DNA from 2 places in the Rhodoferax sp. GW821-FHT07G04 genome. Region 1 is predicted to be linked to the other one. Evidence: predicted binding sites of a transcription regulator. Region 1 holds the regulator's gene; the other holds the start of a gene.
What was found. The regulator LexA, encoded in region 1, represses DNA repair genes until DNA is damaged. The targets are predictions, from matches to a motif close to ACTGTATNNNNATACAGT.
Positions count from the first base shown of each region.

Region 1 (7,767 bases):
AGCAGGAACTGATTTCGCGCAGCGCGCGCCTGGCCTATCCCGTGCGTGACGGCATTCCAGTTCTGCTGGAAAACGAAGCCCGCACGCTGACCGACACCGAACTCGGCCTGTGAACGCCACCAGCATGGGCTACACGGTACTGATACCGGCGCGCCTGGCCTCTACCCGTTTGCCCAACAAGCCGCTGGCAGATCTGGCTGGCGCACCCATGGTGGTGCGCGTAGCTGAGCGCGTGCGTTCGGGTGTGCCCGCAGGCACCCGCGTCGTCGTGGCCGGCGACCACCCCTCCATCGTGGAGGCTTGCCGCCAACACGGTATCGAAGCCATTCTGACCCGTGACGACCATGCTTCCGGCAGTGATCGTCTGGCTGAAGCCTGCGAACTGCTGGCACTGCAGGGTGAAGACATCGTCGTCAATGTGCAGGGTGACGAGCCCTTGATAGACCCGGCGCTGGTACAGGCCGTTGCCGACGTGCTGCGAACCCAACCTACGGCCAGCATGGGCACGGCTGCCCACGCCATCGCCAGCGTTGCCGATTTCGCGAACCCCAATGTCGTCAAGGTGGTGCTGGATGCCGCCGGGCTGGCGCTGTACTTCAGCCGTGCGCCGATCGCTTGGTGGCGTGATGGTTTTGCCCAAGGCATAGAGGCCCTGCCCCCAATCGCCGCACCCCTGCGCCACATTGGCATCTATGCCTACCGGGCCAGTTTTCTGCGCCAGTTCCCCCAATTGCCGCAGGCCCCCATTGAGATCATCGAAGCCCTGGAGCAATTGCGCGCCATGTGGCATGGGCACCGCATCGCAGTGCACGTAAGCCCCCATGCGCCGGGACCGGGTGTAGATACGCCAGAAGACCTGGAACGTGTGCGGGCCGCATTTATTGCCAATGCGGGCCGCGCTGTAAGTTAGCCAGGGGATGGTCCATGCTATTCTCGGGAGCAGCCGCGTGTCGTGGCGCGCCTGTAGGGCGCAGCCTGCCGGGCCAAAGGTTTTTTGTTCTATCCGAGGGTATCCATGAGACTTATTTTGTTGGGCGCGCCAGGCGCGGGCAAGGGCACGCAAGCCACGTTCATTTGCCAAAAATACGGCATTCCACAAATCTCGACCGGTGACATGCTGCGTGCCGCCGTGAAGGCCGGCACCCCGCTGGGCCTGCAGGCCGATGCGGTGATGAAGTCCGGTGGCCTGGTCAGTGACGACCTGATCATCAACCTCGTCAAGGAGCGTATTGCCCAACCCGATTGCGCCAAAGGCTTTTTGTTTGACGGTTTCCCCCGCACCATCCCCCAGGCCGATGCCATGAAGGCTGCAGGCGTGGCGCTCGACTATGTGGTGGAAATCGATGTCCCCTTTGACGCCATCATCGAACGCATGAGCGGACGCCGCTCCCACCCGGCATCGGGCCGTACCTACCATGTCAAGTTCAACCCACCCAAAGTGGAAGGCAAAGACGATGTGACCGGCGAGCCCCTGGTACAACGCCCCGACGATCAGGAAGAGACCGTCAAGAAGCGTCTGGATGTTTATAGCGCCCAGACACGGCCCTTGGTGGACTACTACTCCGGCTGGGCCGCCAAAGACCCGACTGGCGCCCCCAAATACCGCGCCGTCAGCGGCATGGGCGAAGTGGATGTCATCAAGTCGCGCGTTTTTGAGGCATTGGGCAGCTAACCGGCCGCATACGCGCTTCCAAAAGGCCGCCGATGCGGCCTTTTTTACGCCTGCATCAACTCCAGCATCAGGGCAATGCGGGCCTTGAGCGGAGACAGCCCCCCAGAATCCGGGATGTCCCCCTTCCCCTGGGCCGGGCCAACCACGATACTGCCGTATGCGCAGCGGCTAGCCCGCAACACCCGCACACCCTGGGCCCGAACCTCGTGCAGGGCTTTCTCCAAATCGCGGTGGATGGTGCCATTGCCGGTGCCCGCAACGATGAGGCCCCGCACAGCTTGCTCTGAGCCCACCGAAGGCGCCGCACACAGTGTGCGTACGGTGGCTCCGCATGCACCCGCGTAGTTGGTGACAATCTCAACGCGCGGCCATTGCGGATTGGACAGCGCTTCCATCGGAAAATCCTCAGCTTGTCCCTCCCGCACGGGGCTTGCGTGCAACCAACGTACCTTGCCCTCCTCCACATAGCCTAAGGGACCCGCATCGCCCGAATCAAAGGCATTGAGTCGATAGGGATGGACCTTCTGGACGTCCCGAGCAACGTGCACAACCCCGGCACACACCGCCAATACGCCTCGGGCCTGCGCCGACTGTGCCACCGCCACGGCGTCCAGCACATTCTGTGGCCCATCGGGTGACAGCGAAGACGCAGGGCGCATGGCACAGGTTAGGACCACAGCCTTCTCGGCCAACATCTGCCGGGGCAAAACCTGGGACAAAAAGAAGGCTGTCTCCTCCAGGGTGTCGGTGCCATGCGTCACCACCACGGCATCGATATCGGCCCGGGACAGATGGTGCTGAATGCTTTGTGCCAGTAAGCGCCACTGCTCCCATCCCATGTCCTTGCTGTCCACCTGCACGACCTGCTCGGCCACGAATGCGTGCGAACCCAGCGCCTGCTGCAGACGGGGAATGGCCTGCAGCAACTGGCCCACGCCCACCTGCGCTGCGGTGTACCCCACGTTGTCATCCGCCTGCGCAGAGGTGCCTGCAATCGTGCCACCGGTACCCAAAAACACCATCTTTTTCAACATATTTGCGCTTTCCACTTGCAAACAAAATAAAACTGGTTAAAAATACAGTCACTGGATGCCGAAACAGTGTGTATAGACCAACAGCCTAAGCGGCCCAGAACCAAGGAGTCAGCATGCTTGAAAGTCCCAAACTTACCGCACGGCAACAACAGATTCTGGACCTGATCCAAGGCGCCATCGCCCGCACCGGCGCTCCTCCTACACGTGCCGAAATCGCCAGCGAGCTTGGCTTCAAGTCCGCCAATGCCGCCGAGGAGCACTTGCAAGCCCTGGCCCGCAAAGGCGTTATCGAATTGGTCAGCGGCACATCCCGTGGCATCCGCCTCAGAGGGGACGCATTGCGGTCCATCAACGAGTCGCGCAGCAAACAATTCTCCTTGCCGATTCCGGGTTTGGCCCAATTAGCTCTGCCATTGGTAGGCCGGGTCGCAGCTGGTTCACCCATTCTCGCCCAGGAACATGTGGACCAAACCTATTACGTTGAAAACAGCCTGTTCCAACGTCAACCCGATTACCTGCTGAAGGTGCGTGGCATGTCCATGCGCGACGCCGGCATCATGGATGGCGACCTGCTGGCCGTGCAAGCCACCAAAGATGCCAAGAATGGCCAGATCGTTGTAGCCCGGCTGGGTGATGAGGTCACTGTCAAACGTTTCCGGCGCAACAAACATTTGATCGAACTGCACCCCGAAAACCCGGACTACCAAACCATTGTGGTCGAGCCTGGTGAGCCTTTTGAAATCGAAGGCTTGGCCGTAGGTTTGATACGCAACACCATGCTCATGTAATTCCGCACGAAAGCCATCCCATGAACACCGCTTTATTTGCCCATGCCGATTTCTTTGGCCCCTTGCAAGGCCTGATGCGCTGGTGGTCCGCCAGCCGGTTTTCGACTGCGGGGGTTTCATTGCCCAAGCGGGAGGCACCTGCATTTACTCCCAAAACTGTAGCAGCAAATGACCCATTGACGAGGGCTAGCGCTCCAATCATCAAAATGCCCAAGCCCCTGCGTGTAGTGCGCGTGGTCGAAAGCGGGCAGGCACGCGCCAGTGTCGGGCGCATGGTCATCTCCGGGCGCATGGCCGACGTCTGCGCCGAACTGGACCGTTTAGCTGCGCGAGAGGCTGCCCTCTCTTAAGTTGGCGGGGGTTTGCGCGCCGTACCGGCGCTTGGGCAGGGCACAATTGAGCCCATGAATATTGTGATTTTGGATGACTATCAGGATGCCGTACGCAAACTGGAGTGCGCAGCGAAGTTAGAGGCCTACCAAGCCAAGGTCTATACCAACACGGTGAAAGGCATTGGCCAACTCTCTGTTCGGCTCAAGGATGCAGATGTCATTGTCTTGATCCGTGAACGCACACATATCAACCGCCAGCTCATTGAAAAGCTGCCCAAGCTGAAGATGATTTCCCAGACTGGGCGCATCGGTGCTCACTTGGATGTGCAGGCTTGCACCGAGCGCGGCATTGCCGTCGCAGAAGGCCAGGGCTCTGGCGTGGCACCTGCGGAGTTGACATGGGCGCTGATCATGGCAGCGATGCGCCGTCTACCGCATTACATCGGCAACCTCAAGCACGGTGCATGGCAACAGTCCGGGCTGAAAGCCGGCTCAATGCCGGCCAACTTTGGCATCGGCAGCGAGCTGCGTGACAAGGTCTTGGGCATATGGGGCTACGGAAAAATTGGCCAAATGGTTGCAAGCTACGGGCGCGCCTTCGGTATGAAGGTTGTTGTCTGGGGTAGCGAAGCCTCGCGAGAAAAAGCCTTGCAAGACGGCTACGGCGCGGCCCCCAGTCGCGAGGCCTTTTTTGAGCACTGCGACGTCTTGTCCCTCCATCTGCGGCTCAGCGACAGCACGCGTAACCTGGTTGACCATACAGACTTGGCCCGCATGAAGCCCACCGCACTACTGGTCAATACGGCCCGCGCCGAGCTCTTGGACACCAACACCCTGATCAGCGCCTTGAACCGAGGCCATCCCGGTATGGCTGCCGTAGACGTCTTCGACAGTGAGCCCGTCCTACAGGGGCACGCACTGTTGCGGCTGGAGAATTGCATTTGTACGCCCCACATTGGCTACGTGGAGCAGACCAATTACGAAAAACTATTCGGAGCGGCCTTTGACAACGTGACCAATTTCATCAAGGGTACGCCCACCAATATCGTCAACCCCGGTGCCCTGCAGGTCCGGCGCTGAATCTTCACTCACCCGCGTTTCAGCGGGGCTTGTTCACACCGTTAGTCTGTGCCGATGATGACCAACCGCTGGCATCAAAGTCGATGAGGTTGTCGTCACGCGGCCGGGCAAGACCCGAGTCAACGTCAGCATCTCTCTCTGCTGCCATGTCCGTTGCGACGGGCACGGTTTTCGCAGCGCTAAAGGGCATAAAGCCCGAGTCGAACGATGATGAGGCGACGCGGCTAGCCACCCCGTGCAGCATCAGCAAGTCGCGGAAGGCTTCAAGGTCAAAGTCCTGGCTGCTGTTTTCCTTGGGGCCGCGCACCAAGCAGCTCGCAATATAGGACACAGCCTCTTCAGACGGCCATAGCGCGACGATGCGATTGCACACCGAGGGATAGGCCTCCAAGCCGCTGCCCGATTGGCTGAAGTCCGCATAGACCGGCAAGTGGCCATTGAAAATGGCATTGAATCCAGTGCGGTAGTGGTCATATTCCGCTTTGCGCCCCAAGCTGTGCAATACCCTGAACAACTCGAGGTAGACCAAAGGGTTGGCCTCGGCACCCGCATCCACACTCTCTCGTAGCAAGGTAATAGCCTCTTCATGCTGTCCCAAGGTCAGGAAGAACTCGGCCTGCTGGCGGACATCCAGCATCTCCTTGGTATTGACTGAGCGCAGGGTAGCCGACATGCTGTGGGCAAAGTCCATATGCCCCGACGTGGGCTGATGGTGTGCGGGCTGACTGCGGGTGGATTGCGCAGCGTGGACGGGCGCCGGTGGCAAAGCCGATTGCCCTGCGCCGCCTACCGGATCGTCCAGTTGGAGATCAATGTCCACCTCGGTAACGCCGGGCTGAGCCTTCGCAACTGTGGCAGCGGGACGCGGCGCAGCAGGCGGCGGGGTCAAATCATTGGCTCCCTCGCCCACACGGCCCAGCTTACTGGCTTGGGGCACGTCCGTGCCACCAAAATCCACGGTCTCCGACCTATCGCCTAAACCTTCACCTCTCCACCATGGCCCACCACGCGGCGCCTTATTCCACACAAAAGCTATCGCCAGGCCCAAAATAGCAGCTGCGGCCAGAAGTCCATAAACCAGCGGATTTGCGTAGCGTTCTGCCTCTGCCCTACCCAGGCGACGGCTCAGGTCCTCCAGAACCTGGCGGTTTTTGACCGTGATGTCGCGCAAGCCCTTGAGATCCGACTCCAGAGCCTGTTGGCGCCCTTCCGCCGCCAAGACTTCCTGCGGCGTTGCATTCAATGAGCGCCATAGTGCAACAGCGCGTGCGCGCTTCTGTGGGTCTTCGCCTTCTTCCGTAGCCAAGGTGTCGCTCGACTTCAATATGGGATCCCGGTCTTGGCCTAGGTCCAATGGAGTCAGCTTGAGATGCGGTCTGCGGACTTCCGCTTTCGGCGCTTTAAAGGCCTGCTTGATCGCCGGCACAGATGATTCCGGCTGCAGCTCAAGCGGAATGGGCTTGTTGCGTTTACGCGCCTTGGGCTCCGCCACATCTGCAGGGCGGCTCTCGGACGTGGGCACCACAAGTGGCGTACGCGGTGCAGACGAAACGATGGGAGCATGAACCGCGGCCGCTGTGGGTAGCGTGACGTTCGGCGCTGGCTCCGCCAGCATCACATAGCGCCGTGTGGTCTTGCCTTCACACCCTGCGCGCACATACACCGTTACCACCGGCTCATCAACCGCGGATCGGGCTACAACCGTCACCAAAGCAGCCTGCACCTGCAGTTCACTGCTGACGCTGACCCGGCTGGCGTCTTGGCGAGTATCGCCATAGAAGACGTCGGCTTCAAAACAGAGGGCGGAAGCTCCTTCCCCCATCTCCAACTGCACCGGTACGGTCAACTGGATTGATTGCCCCAAAAACACTGCGCCCTTGGCTCGCCCCAGCGTAAGCGCCGAACTGCTCATCGCAACACAGAAAGTTGCAGCGCCCAAGATCGCAAATAAATATTTTCTATGGGGTTTCATCTATACAGCAGATTTTCGCATAAGCACCTCGTGAACCCTACACCCTAAGCGCGGAAGAACGAAGCGAAAGGATCGCATTTCCGCCGCACTTGCCGTCGACGCAGATGCCCCTCTCAGACACGCAGGCGACAAACCCAGAGACAAGAGCCTGCCTCACAGGTGACAATGCCAGCGTCATACCCCACATGTGTAGTCACCAAAAAGACAAGCTATGGACGAACCCATCCTTACTATCGATGAACGGTCGGCAATCAATGGCGGCCGCTGGTTTTCTACATTGTCTCCCTCGCTCAAACACGACATTCTTCGATGCGCCTATGTCAAACGCCACAAAGACGGCGACCTGATATCCGCCCGCGGCGAACCGCCGGAGGATTGGATCGCCTGTGCCAAGGGCGCTGTGCGGGTGAGCTCCACCTCTATCTCTGGCAAGCAAATCACGCTGACCTATGTGGAGCCTGGTATCTGGTTCGGCGATGTGTCCATCTTCGACGGAGACCGGCGAACCCACGATGCCTATGCCCATGGGGACACCACCATACTGTGCGTCGCCAAGGCCGATTTCAAGAAGATATTGGCTACCCACGTCGAGCTGTACGAGGCCTTGCTGCGGCTACACGCGCGGCGCATTCGGCAACTGTACGGACTGGTGGAAGACCTCAACACGCTGCCCTTGCGTGCCCGATTGGCCAAGCAATTGCTGCACCTGGTGCGCAGCTATGGCGTGCCATCCCTCAGCGATGCCAGCGAAGTGCGCATAGGCCTTCAACTCGCCCAGGAAGAGCTGGCGCAGTTGCTGGGCGCGTCACGTCAACGGGTCAACCAGGAGCTGAAATCCATGGAACGCGATGGAGCGATCCGCATCGAGCAAGGTGGACTGGTGGTGCGC
Region 1 covers NZ_JBWKQD010000001.1:205,390-213,156, forward strand. Annotated here, with positions in the region: gene AC07OO_RS00925 (Trm112 family protein) at 1-113, shown strand, start outside; gene kdsB (3-deoxy-manno-octulosonate cytidylyltransferase) at 125-910, shown strand; gene adk (adenylate kinase) at 1,016-1,672, shown strand; gene AC07OO_RS00940 (asparaginase) at 1,717-2,706, opposite strand; gene lexA (transcriptional repressor LexA) at 2,820-3,494, shown strand; gene AC07OO_RS00950 (hypothetical protein) at 3,515-3,844, shown strand; gene AC07OO_RS00955 (D-2-hydroxyacid dehydrogenase family protein) at 3,899-4,906, shown strand; gene AC07OO_RS00960 (type IV pilus assembly protein FimV) at 4,926-6,818, opposite strand; gene AC07OO_RS00965 (Crp/Fnr family transcriptional regulator) at 7,090-7,767, shown strand, end outside.

Region 2 (7,767 bases), 1.0 Mb from region 1:
CGCGCAATGGGCGGGACCATCCAACCAGCCAGCCTCCAGCCGCTGCGGCCCGACCAGCAGGTCTAAAGGGCCGCCCTCGTATTGCGGCACCCCCTGGTGCGCGGTCAGGCGCAGCGGCGTGGCCAGCAGCCAACTGGGGTAGAGGGCCATTCTGGCGGGATCGCTTAAGCCATTCTGACCGCTAGCCCTCGTCGGATATATACCATCCGCTCCTGATTTGGTAGCAAACGCCAATCCCTTGGGCCCACCGCCCGGTGGCAGTGCGGTGGCCGCGTGCCAGTGTTGCATGCGCTCGGGCCGGTGGTCGGCGTGCAGCGTGGCGCGGCGCACCTGCTGCGGCCCCAAGCGGGCGCTTAAGCGTTCCAGCAGCTGGTGCAGGCTGTCGCCGTGGCGCACATCTTCGGGCAGCAGGCTCACACTCTCGCCCGCCATGGCCTGGGTCTGCAGCGAGCGCATGCGCAGGTGCAGCACCGGCGCGGGCAGCGTGACCTGGGCCAATTGCTCGCCCAGCAGGCGGGCCAGGTGTTGCATGTCTTGCGTGGGCTGGGCCGTGCGCAGCACCAGGCGGCCCTGCCCGCCGCCACTGTGGTGGGCGTCCACATGCAAGGCATTGGAGCGCCGGGCGTCCAGCTCCCACAGCAGCTCCAGCCCCAGCACGCCGCGCTGGCGGGCGCGCAGCCACAGCTGCAACTGCGCCAGCAGGCGCCGCGCGCCGAACAGCAGGGCCGAGGCGCTCTCCACACTGGACAGCAGCTCCAACGGCGCGTCAAACACATCGGGCAGGGTCAGCCAGGGGTAGACCTCGGCACGCTGGCCATAAGCGCAGTCCAGCGCGTCCACCAGGTCCGCACCGAAGCGGCGCACCAAGCCGCCGCGCGGCAGCGCCCGCAACTGCCCCCAGGTGGAGAGGCCCAGGCGGGCCAGCGTGGACAGGTGGGGGCGCGCGGCCGCCAGCGTGGGCAGGGGCAAGGCATCGGCAGACAGGGTGCGCGCAACATCACCCTCCCCCGTATTGGCACATTGCAATCGCCCATACGCTACCAAAGATGTAGCGCCATGTGCATATTTGACGAGGGCTAGCGGCCAGTTTGGCTTAAGCACTTGGTCCAAAAGTGCATCTGGTCCGCCAAACAGGCGCTCGCTGGCCGACACCTCCATCACCAGCGCAGACTCCACCCGCGCCACCAGCGGCGTGAACTGCAACGCCCACCAGGCCCAGGCGGCGTGCGCGTCCACCAACAGCGCACCGTCTGCGCCCGGCGCATCCGTCGCGGCGGGGACTGGCGCGTCAGGCCTGGGCTGCAGTGCGATCCAGTGCATGGTCGACGGCTCCCCATTCGGCAGTGGGCCGGGCAGCGGCTGGTGTGGCAGCCCTATCCCTTTGGCTGGCCTCCAACAGGCAGGCCAGCCGCGCCGGGCGGGCCGCCAGGTGCAAGGGCTGCTCCAGCGGCGGGCCGCGGCGCTTGAGGGCGCGCACCTCCAGCCGGTCGGAGCCATCGTCGGCCGGGGCCGCCCACAGCCGCAGCGTGGCAGGAGAGGATTCGTGCTGGGCCTGCTCAGGCCGCAGCACAAACAGCAACTTGTCGTATTCGGCCGCGGCCATCTGCAGGCGGCGCAGTTGCTCGGGGCGCGCCTGCACCAGCCAGGCCAGCACGGCATCCACGTCGGCGCAGCGCAAGGCCTGCTCGGTGGCCCACAGGCGCTGCGCGCCGGCCTGGGCGCCTGCCTGCGGGGCCACCCACAGCAGGCGCTGGGGCAAGAGGCCTTGTGCGCCCAGCGACGGCCCAAACGGCATCTGCGGCGCGCCCACCAGCACTACGGCACCGGTGCCGCAGCGGGCCAGGGCGGGCAGCAGCAGGCGCCATTCGTTGTGCACGCCGGGAGGCTGCAGGATTTCGCTCAAGGCCCCCAGGGGCCAGCCGCCGCCGGGCAGTTGGGCGTCGAGCAGCACGTCACCCGTGGCAAGCACCCTTCCTGCCGCATTGGCCAGCGCATCGGCCTGCCAGACGTCCGCGTGGACGCCCTTCCAGGAGGGCAGATGGGCAACGGCAGGCATGGGTGGGCATTCTTTTTAACTGTATTTTCATACAGTATACGATTATGCCAGTGTTTATGGGAGAGGCCTGGCGGCCGTTTTTGTGCAAACGCCGGGGAGGCGCCGCTAAGCAGCCAGAGACTGCCCGGCCCCGCCAGCGGCGGCGGGCTCGGGCCCCAGCACCTCGACCAACTCCACCATCTCGGCCTTGAGCGCGGCGGAGATATCGCGCTCCAGCACCGGCATGACCTGCTCAAACGGCGCCAGCAGGCGGTTCAACCCGTAGGCGCGGTTGCGGCCATTGACCTTGCCCAGGTAGAGGGCCATGTCGGCGATCTGCATGGCTTTTTCCCAGTTGCAGTCGGTCTCGGACAGGCCAGAGAACGGCAGCGACAAAAAGCCGCCGGTGACCGTGATGGTCATCATCTTGTCGCCCACCGCGATGGGCTTGTCGCCAATGACATTGAGCACGCGCTGCGCCAGGCTCTTCAGGTGGGCGGCATTGGCCTTGGGCGAGAACACCAGAAACTCCTCGCCACCCCAACGCATCACCATGTCGGTGTCGCGCACCGTGCTGCGCAGGCGCTTGGCAATCTCGATCAGCACCGCGTCCCCGCCGGAGTGGCCCAATGTGTCGTTGATGTGCTTGAAGTGGTCGATGTCCAGGATCATCAGGCCGTCGGGGTTGTCGTCTGCGCGGCGGCCATTGGGGTTTTCGGCGCGGCAGTTCATCAGCTCGAAGAAGGAGCGGCGGTTGAACAGGCCGGTCAGCGGGTCGCGTACGGCGTGGAATTCCAGCTGCTTGTTGGCCTCGCGCAGCTTCTGGTTGGTCTTGCGCACGCGGCGGTACAGCAGGTAGACAAACAGGCCAACCAGCACGGTGACGATGGCACCCAACAGCGTGACGATTTGCTGCAGGCGCTGGTTGCTGATCTTGGCGTCCTTGAGGCTGTTCTCGCGGGCCAGCAGCTCGATCTGCTTTTGCCGCTGCACCGTATCGAACTGCTCCTGCATGGCGGCAACGGATTTCTCGCGGTCGGCCTGGAACAGTTGCTCGCTGAGCTTTTGCTGGTCGCGTATCGTGGACACGGCTTCGCTGTACAGGCCCAGTTGTTCGTACATGCGGCCCAGCTCGCCCAGTATGTCTTCCTCGTCGGCCATGGCACCGGCATCGTGCGCGCGCTTGAGTGCGGAACGGACCTCGGCTACGCCCTGCGACACCTTGCCCTGCCCCATCAGCGCAAAGCCGATGTTGCACTGCGCCGTGACCACGCCCGACTGGTCGTCCAGCTCCTTGTACTTGGCCAGGGCCTGGCGGGCCAGCGCTTCGGCCTTGGGGTAGTTGTGGCTGCGCAGGTAGCTGTCGCCCATGTTGTTGAGTACGGTAGCCTCCAGGCGCACCAGGCCGCTGGCACGGCTGACTGTCAGGGCCCGCTCATTGGCCAGCGTGAAGTCCTTCATGCGCCCTTGTGACGCGAATTCGGCACCCTGGTTGAGGTAGAGCGTGGCCTGCATTTTCTTGGCGTCCAGCTCCTGGGCCAGGGTCAGTGCCTCGCCGATCACGGCCAGGGTCTTCTCGTGGTTCTTCATCGCCGAGTAGACATTGCCCAGGCCGCTCAGGGCCCGCAGACGCGACTGCTTGGGGTGGCGGGTCTGTTGGTCCGCGTATTGCAGGCTTTTGAGGTAGCTGTCCAAGGCGGGCTCAAACTTGCCCATGGCCAGTTGAGCGCCGCCCAGCACGCGGTAGTGTTGCCACAGGGTTACGGCGTCACCGGCGCGCTGGGCATAGGGGCGGGCCTCGTCCAGCTTGACGAGCGCCGTGGCGTTTTGTGCCGCCAGCACCAGCACCGAGGCCTCAAAGCTCATGGCCATGGCCTGGCCTGTGTCGTCCTTTTGCGCCTGTGCCAGGGCCAGCAGCTTGGCGATGGAGGCCTTGGCTGCATCAATCTGACCGGAGTCCAGCTCCATGTCGATGCGCCGGATCAGGTATTCGCGCTGCACCGCATAGGGTGTGGTGCTGGGCAGCTGTTCACCCAGTGCGCGGATCTGGGTCAGCGCCGCGGCGTTGTCGCGTTCGGAGAGCACATAGAGTGCGTCGATGCGGTCTATGCTGCTGTCTTGCTGGGCCATGGCGGCACCAGCCAGGCCCAGAAGAAGGGCCATACCCATTCCAACAACACGATGCTTGCGCAGCCTAGCCATGCGCAATGGTATGCCCGATTTCGGGCCAGCGGTGGCGAATATAGGTCCATGACACCAGCCCCAGGCCCATCATCAGCAGCGAAGATGCTGCCAGTGCCACCGTGGAGTGCATGACCAGCGGCGAGACCACGCCCGCCACAATGCCATTGGCCGTAGACCCCACAAACATCTGCAGGCTGGAGGCCATGCCGCGCCGCTCGGGGTGCAAATCCAACACCAGCAGCGTGACCACCGGCACCATCAGCGCCCAACCAAAGGAAAAAATACCCAAGGGGAACAAGGCCCAACTGACGTGGGCCTTGAACAACAGATTGGCCACCAGGTTGAGCACTGCGATAACCAGCATGATGGAAAAGCCCATGCGGATCTGCCGCTGGGGCGCAATCTTGCCCGCCAGGCGCCCGCTGACCATGGCCCCGCCCATGATGCCGCCAATGGTTATCAAAAAGCACCAGAAGAATTGCTGCGGTGCCAACTGCAGGTGCTCACCCAGAAAGACCGGCGCGCTCAGGATGTAGAGAAACATGCCGTTGAACGGGATGCCACTGGCCAGGGCCAGCAAAAAGAAGCGCGGGTCCGAGCCCAGTTGCCAATAGCCGGCCATCAGGTTGCGGGGATGAAAGTCTTGGCGCTGGGTGCTGTGCAGGGTTTCGGGCAGCAGCCGGTAGATGGCCAGCCACAGCACGATGCCCACACCGGTCAGGAACCAGAAGATGCCATGCCAGCTGACATGCACCAGCATCCAGCCGCCCACAATGGGTGCAATCGCCGGGGCCACGCCGAAGAAGATGGTGACTTGGCTCATGACCTTTTGCGCCTGCGAGGGCGGAAACATGTCGCGTATCACCGCACGCGACACGACGATGCCGGCACCGGTGGACAGGCCTTGCATGGCACGGAAGACGATCAACAGGCCGATGTTCTGCGACAGCGCACAACCGGCCGATGCCACGGTAAAAGCCGTCAAGCCCCACAGCACTACCGGGCGGCGGCCAAAGCTGTCGGAGATGGCACCGTGGAACAGGCTCATGAAGGCGAAACCGAACAGGTAGGCCGACAGCGTCTGCTGCATCTGCACCGGCGTAGCGTCCAGCGAGCGCGCAATGTCGGCAAAGGCCGGCAGGTAGGTGTCGATGGAGAATGGGCCCAGCATGCCCAGCAGTGCCAGCAGGACCGCAAAGGCCCACTGCGGGGCCAGCCAAAGTTTGTGTGCGTCGGGATTCATGCAATCATTGGAACATGGCTATGCCGTGGGTGGCGGAAGTTCACCACCTCAGGTTTGCAAGCGCAACCGGGCAAACAGGCGGCCACCAAACAGGTTCACCGCCAGGCCAGCCATCAACAGCGCACCGCCGGCAAAGTGCACCGGCTTGAGCACTTCACCAAACACCAGCCAGCCGGTGGTGAGACCCACCAAGGGCACCAGCAATGAGAAGGGCGCAATGCGGTTGGCCGGGTAGCGGGCCAGTAGCGCCGTCCACACCCCATAGCCAAACAGCGTGGCAGCCCAGGCCAGGTAGGCCACGGCACCAAAGGCAGACCAACCGAAGTGGGCCAAGCCATTGGCCATGGCCTGTGGCCCCTCTATGCAGGCCGACAGCGCGAGCAGAGGCAGAGGCGGCACCAGGCTGGCCCACACCACAAAGGCGAACTGGTTCATCGGGCCATGGCGGCCCACGGCGCGGGTCACGATATTGCCGCAGGCCCACATGGCCGCCGCGGCAATGGTCAGCATGAAGCCCGCCAGCGGCATGGAGACGCCGTGGGCACTGCCAATCAGCATCAGCCCACCGGCCGCCAGCACCAAGCCCGCCAACTGGTTGGCATGCCATTTCTCTTTAAGCCACAGCGCAGCAAACAGCATCGTGAAAAACGCCTGCGACTGCAACACCAGCGAGGCCAGCCCGGTAGGCATGCCCACATGGATTGCCGTGAACAGCAGCGAGAACTGTCCCACCGAAATTGTCATGCCGTACAACAGATACAACCGCAACGGCACCTTGGGAGCTCGCACAAACAGCAGCGCCGGAAAGGCTGCCAGGATGAACCGCAGGCCGCCCAGCATCAGCGGCGGCACATCGGCCACGCCCACCTTGATCACCGCAAAATTGACGCCCCACAGCAGGATGACGACCAGTATCAAAAGCAGGTCTTTGGTGCGCAAGGGGCTCGTGGTCATAGGGGCAAAGTCAGCGTGGAGACATAGTCCTCTGGCACGGGGCGCAGACGGCTGCTCTTCTTGCGCGACTGCACGGTGCCGATGTTGATGAAGCACAAAGCGTGGTCGCCCTCGGCGAGGCCAAACAGAGTGCGCAGAGCGCTCGACTTTACTGCCTTGCCACTGGTCAGCGCCGAGCCATAGCCCAAGGCCGTTACCACCAGCAGGATATTTTGAATGGCACAGCCGGTGGAAACGATGCGTTCGTACAGGTCTATGCCCGGGTCGCCGCAATCGGCATTGACCACCACCAACATCAGGCAGGGGCTGCGCTGGGCTTTCTCCTGGGCCTGCGCAACCTGCTCGGGCGCGGCCTGTGGGTCGCGCTCCAGCAAGGCTTCGCCAAAAGCCTGTCCCAGCGCCATGCGCGCACCGTCAGGCACGATGACGAAGCGCCAAGGCCGCACCTGGCCATGGTCTGGCGCCGAGGCCGCGGCCCCCAGTATCTGGCGCAGTTGCTCAGGGCTGGGACCGGGTGCGGCCAGGCGTTTGGGCAGTATGGTCTCGCGCGCCTGCATCAGCGCAGAGACGGTGTCGGCCAGGTTCGAAGGCGAGGCCGTCGTCACCCACAGCTTCCCACGTGGCCGCACTGGGTGCAGTAGTCGCAACCATCCTTGCGGATCACCGCATGGGCACCGCATTCGCCGCACTTTTTGCCTGCCATGACGGGCAGGGGCGCGGTAGCCAACGCGTTCTCTTGCTGTGGCAGCAGAGTGTCAGATTCGGTCTGCACGTCGGTGGAGCGGCGGTTGTAGTTGCTGGTCTGCGCACGGTTGCGCTGGGCCTGGATGTTCTGGATGGCAAAGGCCACGGCCGCCACTTCGGAGTCGTGCCACATCGGCACTTGCGTGCCGTCTTCCTTCTGGTGTGTGCCCAGGCGGACCGGGCCACGATCCCATGCGACCTTGCGCATGTCACTCAAGGCCCGCTCCAGGAAGCCGCCGCGTGCGGCCAGTGACAGCAGGCGCATGCTGGACGTGATCCACTGCTGCGATTCCCCGCTCTGCCCCACCGGCATGAAGAACTCGATCGCGCGTTCCACGGTGGCACCATTCGGTGTCGTCACCGGTAGAAAGGACACCAGCAGGTACAGCGTCTTGTGGCCTTCTTGTGTCCAATAGTCGATCTTCTCGGCCACCGCAGACAGCGCACCCTTGGGGCGGCGCTCGATGACCGTGCGCATGGGGTCCACCACCGGGGCGGGCGGTGCTGGGGGTGTTGGGGGCGCGGCCGTCTCGGTCGGCGTGACATGCAGCACCGAACCCAGAATCGCATTGGGCCGGTAGGTAGCCAGACCCTTGAGGCGGGCCTT
Region 2 covers NZ_JBWKQD010000001.1:1,206,560-1,214,326, forward strand. Annotated here, with positions in the region: gene AC07OO_RS05535 (Y-family DNA polymerase) at 1-1,320, opposite strand, end outside; gene imuA (translesion DNA synthesis-associated protein ImuA) at 1,289-2,056, opposite strand; gene AC07OO_RS05545 (GGDEF domain-containing protein) at 2,162-4,198, opposite strand; gene AC07OO_RS05550 (multidrug effflux MFS transporter) at 4,230-5,462, opposite strand; gene AC07OO_RS05555 (EamA family transporter) at 5,511-6,401, opposite strand; gene AC07OO_RS05560 (nitroreductase family protein) at 6,413-6,973, opposite strand; gene AC07OO_RS05565 (adenosylcobalamin-dependent ribonucleoside-diphosphate reductase) at 7,018-7,767, opposite strand, start outside.
Region 2: a site for LexA is predicted at 2,075-2,092, ahead of imuA (translesion DNA synthesis-associated protein ImuA). Genes of this name have one in related genera too.